3 regions of the Bacillus paramobilis genome follow, and region 2 is predicted to be linked to each of the others. Evidence: predicted binding sites of a transcription regulator. Region 2 holds the regulator's gene; each other region holds the start of a gene.
What was found. The regulator Rex, encoded in region 2, represses fermentation and respiration genes when NADH is low (regulators of the CRP and FNR family bind a similar motif). The targets are predictions, from matches to a motif close to TTGTGAAATATTTCACAA.
Positions count from the first base shown of each region.

Region 1 (2,208 bases), 700 kb from region 2:
CCTCTGAAATAGATGGTAATAAACCGACACTAATAAATTCGGTTGTACCAATTCCAAACGCACTAATTGCTAGCGCTAATAAAGCAAACATACTTCTTCGATTCGTCTGCATAGCCGAAGAAGATACTGTATATGAATTCAATTGAACTCCTCCTTAATGCGAGAAATCCAATCATAATAGTATGAAAAAAGGCCTTTTTTCTTCTACAAAAATATATTTACTGCTCATATATGCTATTATGAATGGCTTCACTCTTTTTTTGAAGAACGCACTTAAAAGTACGATAGGTACCAAAAAGTAACATAGGCACTTTTTAGTACCGTACTACTCATTTCCCTCTTACTTATGCTATTATGGAACATATTCAACATGATAAAAAGTACGTACTTTAAAGTGCTATAGGTACTTTTTAGTAACATTTAAATTATTTAGCTTCTTTTGTTGGAAAACTGACATCTACATTCATCAAAGGAGATTTTTATATGAAGAAATATAATATTCCCGTTGAAGCAACTTTAGAGGTTATCGGCGGAAAATGGAAAGTCGTTATTCTTTGCCACTTAACGAAAGGGACAAAGAGAACGAGTGAATTAAAACGTCTCATGCCTGGTATTACACAAAAAATGTTAACACAGCAATTACGCGAATTAGAAGAAGATGGAGTTATTCAAAGAAAGGTATACAATCAAGTACCACCAAAAGTAGAGTATTCCCTTACAGACTACGGTTGGTCTTTAGAATCCATTCTTGATTCCCTTTGTACTTGGGGCGAATGCCATCTTGAAAAAAGCGGTAACACATCGATGCTAATAACAGAAGGTGAACAATAAAAAAAGGAAAAAATGAACATAAATTTGTCCATTTTTTCCTTTTTTTATTTATATATACGTACATTTCTAACCGTAACAAAATAATTTATGCGCTTTCATGCCTTGTCAGTACTACGTTATACGCTTAATATCGAATAATTAGGAATCATTTTTATGTTAACATAGGTGTATATAGTATATAATATAGGATATATATTATATACACTTTCCGGTAACGGAGCTTTCCATTATGCGGACAAGCCATGTATCGGACAGTTCATAAATAATAGGTAAGACATTATGGTTTTGGATTTATGATTTCAGCTTACTTGCTGGCATAAATTTAAAGGCATTTTATTGTGCTTTGTGAAACTTTGTATAAAGTTTCGCAAGCGTTTACTATCTTACCTATCAAAAATAAGAGTATTGCTATCGTAAAGGAGAATTGGAGATGCCAGAAACTATGACTCAAACAAAGCCAGAACAAGAAACTGTACAAATTTCTGCTAGCCAAGGACAACTTGATGTACTTGATCAGTTGTTAAAACCTGAGGTACAAGAATCATTAACTACACTAGTAGAACAGCTTCCAAAATTAACTGAGCTTGTTAACATTTTAACTAAGTCTTATGACTTCGCTCAAACTGTTGCTACTGATGAAGTATTAAAAAGCGACACTGTTGGTGCAATCACAGAGCTTGTAGAACCTGTAAAAGATACAGTGAAAAGCATGGCTGCTACTGCAATCGAAGCGAAAGATCGTGCTGACGAAAGCAACGAAGTTATCGGCCTGTTCGGTCTATTAAAATTATTAAAAGACCCACAAGCACAAAAAATGTTCCGCTTTGTGAACGCATATCTTCAAATTAGTGCAGAACGTAACAATAAATAATTTAACTTATAACAACAATTAGTAAAGACGGGGGATATCATACTATGTCAAAACAAATTGTCATCTTAGGCGCTGGTTATGGCGGTCTTCTTGCCGCTTTAAACGTACGTAAATATTACAGCAAATCAGAAGCACAAGTTACAGTGATTAACCAATACCCAACACACCAAATCATCACTGAACTACACCGCCTTGCAGCTGGTAACGTTGCTGAGCAAGCAATTGCAATGCCACTTACAAAGCTTTTCAAAGGTAAAGACATCGATCTTAAAATTGCAACAGTTGAGTCATTCTCAGTTGATAGCAAAGAAATTAAACTAGCTGGTGGCACTACTTTATCTTACGATGCACTTGTAGTTGCTTTAGGAAGTAAAACTGCTTACTTCGGTATTCCAGGACTGGAAGAAAACAGCATGGTATTAAAATCTGCTGCTGATGCAAACAAAATCTACAAACACGTTGAAGACCGTATTCGTGAATACGCGAAAACGAAAAACGAAGCTGAT
Region 1 is NZ_CP151108.1:434,538-436,745, reverse strand. It holds gene AABL52_RS02095 (MFS transporter) at 1-112, opposite strand, end outside; gene AABL52_RS02090 (winged helix-turn-helix transcriptional regulator) at 484-831, shown strand; gene AABL52_RS02085 (DUF1641 domain-containing protein) at 1,262-1,702, shown strand; gene AABL52_RS02080 (NAD(P)/FAD-dependent oxidoreductase) at 1,747-2,208, shown strand, end outside.
Region 1: the regulator Rex is predicted to act here: its motif matches at 1,185-1,202, upstream of AABL52_RS02085 (DUF1641 domain-containing protein).

Region 2 (2,208 bases):
CGTTAATAATAATTTACCGAGAGCTAAGCGTGTTTTTTGTCCACCGCTTAATGTAGAAATCGTCGTCTGGTGCGTTTCAACTGGGAAGCCAAGCCCACTTAAAATTGAACGAATATCTGCTTCGTACTGATAGCCACCTTGATCTTTATAATTTAATTGTAATTGGTCATAGTCAGCTAATAATCTTTCATATGTAGCCTCGTTTGAAAAGTTTTCTTCTTTGCCCATTTCTTGCTCTAGCCTTCGAAGCTTTGTCTCCATTTGCTGCAGGTGTGTAAAGACGGTTAACATTTCATCCCAAATTGTTAAAGACGTTTCTAACCCGGTATTTTGAGCTAAGTACCCGATTGAGACATCTTTTGGTTTTATAATTTCGCCGCCATCATGAGATAGCTCACCAGCTATTATTTTTAATAACGTAGATTTACCGGCTCCATTTCGTCCGACTAATGCGATACGATCTTTCGTTTGAACTTCCAATTTTATGTTTGCAAGAATCGTTTCTGCACCGTATAATTTCGAAAGCGCGTTTACTTGTAATAAAATCAATGTTTTCACCTCAAATAATTTCTTAACTTTGCCATGTTTATATTTCTCAATCATACTAAAAATAGTGTATAGTTTAAAATAAAGAGAGAATACTTCTTCTCTTTATTATACAGGGAAATTCATGAGTGCTAAACTTCTGTATTTGATTCAAGTATATGAATAAAGATAGGAAGAGAGGAGAGGTTATATGGATCAGCAAAAAATTCCACAGGCCACTGCCAAACGATTGCCTCTATACTATCGATTTATCCAAAACTTATCTCTTTCTGGTAAGCAACGTGTTTCATCAGCCGAATTGAGTGAAGCGGTAAAGGTTGATTCCGCAACGATTCGAAGAGATTTCTCATATTTTGGAGCGTTAGGGAAAAAAGGTTATGGATATAACGTAAATTATTTATTATCATTTTTCCGTGAAACACTCGACCAAGATGATATAACACGTGTAGCACTTATTGGAGTAGGTAATTTAGGGACCGCTTTCTTACATTATAATTTCACGAAAAACAATAATACAAAAATTGAAATGGCGTTTGACGTTAGTGAAGAGAAAGTCGGAACAGAAATCGGGGGCATTCCTGTATATCATTTAGATGAATTAGAAGAACGTTTATCAACTGATATACAAGTGGCAATATTAACAGTACCCGCTACAGTAGCACAACCTGTAGCAGATAGATTGGCAGAAACGAATGTGCATGGTATTTTAAATTTCACACCAGCACGCTTAAATGTGTCAGACAATATAAGAATTCATCATATTGATTTAGCGGTAGAGTTACAAACACTTGTTTACTTTTTAAAGAATTATCCACAATAAAACGCAGAGGAAGCGACCTCTGCGTTTTATTATTGTTTTTTCTTTGTGAATTTAACTAAGATAAGGCGAAGTGCCAAATTAAAATCAATTGTTGCCATAACTGCAAATAGTATTGTCCACATATTCCAGATTGTATCTGTTACGTTCGTAATGGCGAAGCGTGTAAAGATACACCCTAGAAGGAAGTACAATGCAGCCATGAACAATGGTGAGTTTCTCATACTAAAAATCCTCCGATAAAGCCTTGCATTTTTTCAGCTTCTTTAATCATTTCTTGAATTTGTTCATTGCTCATTAAAACTTGAGCAACTGCAACTAATGTATTCATAGCAACATGAGCTGCGATAGGGACGATAATACGCTTCGTTTTTACATATAAAAAGGCGAATACGAGCCCCATAGAAGTGTATACCAATAGGTGAGTAAAATCAAAATGAATTGCTGCGAATACGAGAGAACTAATGATAGCAGCAATAAAGAAGTTAAACTTCTTATAAAGTGTACCAAATAAAATTTTTCTAAATACGATTTCTTCCAAGATAGGTCCTATTATAGATATGACGATAAGGAACCAAGGTGTCGTCCTAGCAATATCCATAAGTCTCGCTGTATTTTCTGATCCAGGTTTAATTCCTAATAAACGCATTTCTATCATGCCGGCAATACTTTGCGAGAAAAATGCTAAGAAGAAGCCGATAAAAATCCAACCAATCGTAGCTGGAATAGTAGAACGCGTTGTATCTAAACGTCTGTCGCGAATATCTGTTCTAAGTAACCAAAGTACGATACATAATGCAATAAAGAAGCTAATGATTGCCCAGTGGCCAGTTATGAGTTGAAAT
Region 2 is NZ_CP151108.1:5,023,751-5,025,958, reverse strand. It holds gene AABL52_RS25570 (ABC-F family ATP-binding cassette domain-containing protein) at 1-549, opposite strand, end outside; gene AABL52_RS25565 (redox-sensing transcriptional repressor Rex) at 737-1,366, shown strand; gene AABL52_RS25560 (YdiK family protein) at 1,396-1,587, opposite strand; gene AABL52_RS25555 (CPBP family intramembrane glutamic endopeptidase) at 1,584-2,208, opposite strand, start outside.

Region 3 (2,208 bases), 870 kb from region 2:
AAAGAGCACTCTACGTAAAGTAGAGTGCTCTTTTCTATAAATGACCCTTATCCAGCAAAAGGGGTATATTGGGGATATACAAGGGAAACCGGAAAAGGAATTTATAGTGAACTACTCGCCACTTAGCAAAGCTTGAAGTGGTAGCTTCTCAGTTCCACGACGAAAGTAACCTTTCGGTAAATCCTTTAAATTATATAAAAATTAAGAGGTAGGAAGCAGTTTCCCGCCTCTTAATTATTTAGCAATTATTATAGTACTGGTGCCATTGTTTCTTTTAATACTTTTACAGAATGAGCGAATTTCGCTTTTTCATCTTCATTTAGCTCAAGTTCTACGATTTCACGTACACCTTCGCGGTTAATAACAGCTGGAACACCTACGAAAGCATCTTGCTCACCATATTGTCCTTCAAGGTATGCAGATACAGTTAATACGCTGTTCTCGTTGCTTAAGATTGCTTTAGTTACACGAAGTAGTGACATACCGATTCCGTAGTAAGTTGCACCTTTACGCTCGATGATATGGTAAGCTGCATCACGTACGTTTTCGAAGATTTTATCTAAGTCTTCTTGTTTGTACTGTTCGTTGTTAGCTAAGATTGTTTCTAGTTTTTGTACACCGATAGTAGCGTGGCTCCATACTGGAAGTTCAGTGTCACCGTGTTCACCAACGATGTAAGCATGAACGTTACGTGGATCTACATCTAAGTAGTCACCTAACATGTAACGGAAACGAGCAGAGTCTAAAGTAGTACCAGAACCGATTACGCGCTCTTTTGGTAGACCAGATTCTTTCCAAGTTACGTAAGTTAAAATATCAACTGGGTTAGTTGCGATTAAGAAGATTCCATCGAATCCGCTATCCATAATACCGCGAACGATTTGTTTAAAGATTTTTGTGTTTTTCTCAACTAAATCTAAACGAGTTTCACCTGGCTTTTGTGGTAATCCAGCAGTGATAACTACTAAATCTGCATCTTTACAATCTGCATAGCTACCGCTCCAAACTTTTGTTGGTGATGGAGAGAATGGTACCGCATGGCTTAAGTCCATTGCTTCTCCTTCTGCTTTTGCTTCATTAACATCTACAAGTACGAATTCTTCAGCTACACCTTGGTTGATCATTGAGTAAGCGTAACTACAACCTACAGCTCCTGTTCCTACTAATACTACACGATTGATACCTTTTTTCATGTTAATTTCCCCTCTCTATTGTTCACATCTATTTTTTTATGATTGTTTAAGTAATTAATTAAAATACTAATTTAATGTTGTTTAACTTCTTTACATTCATATTGTAGCACGTATTATTGTGAATTACTTCACAAATTATGACCTATTTGTGAACTTTTTCACATAGAGTGTAAAGTTATTAAATCAAGTATGAAATCAATCTCAATGGAGGCGTTTTCTTTAGATTGTGAAAGGTATTTTGTCGGTAAAGGAAATTATTCCAGCGATTTTTGCACTATATAGACTTACCAACAAAACTCGACAATGATAATAGCATAAAAAACGCCATCCTTTCTGCATATTTCTACAAAAAGAATAGCGTCTTTTGATTATATGGATACAAATTTATCTTAACTGGATATCGATGTTTTTTCCATACACGTCAAATTAACATACCATCACTTATTAACATTCAATAGACATGGAAACCTAGCCAAGCTCTTCAATTATTGTAGCAACACAGTCGTTTTCAAATCTTCAGCACCTCCATTTTTTAATGTATCATTTAGACCACTAAGATACGCGGGCTCAATTGTTAACGATTTTGGAGGATTATCCATCGGTGGAAGAGCTAAAACAACATGGTGTCCGTATAATCCCGTGCTACCAACTTGCAAGCTGACTCCTTCGTAGATTTTTCCTTTATCATCAGTGACAGTATAATCAAGTGCTGGCCAGCTATCATTAGCTTCCATTTCTTTTGGATAATCAAAGGTCAAATCAATCCTCGTTGAAAGTGAAGAAAAGATTACTTGATCTACTGTTAATGCATACAGATTATCTTTCGTTAATGTTTTTATATTAGGAGTAAATTTACGAATCTCACCTTTAACTTTTGTAAGAGGAAATGCTACGTTCCATGTTCCTGTTTGTCCAAATAAATCTTTCCCATGGACGGAAACATCAATTTTATCACCAAATTCACCGTAATTAGCCAGAGTAAATTCATGCTGCTCAATAATAGTGTTTTGTCCTT
Region 3 is NZ_CP151108.1:606,090-608,297, reverse strand. It holds gene AABL52_RS03120 (L-lactate dehydrogenase) at 249-1,193, opposite strand; gene AABL52_RS03115 (DUF4179 domain-containing protein) at 1,679-2,208, opposite strand, start outside.
Region 3: the regulator Rex is predicted to act here: its motif matches at 1,310-1,327, upstream of AABL52_RS03120 (L-lactate dehydrogenase).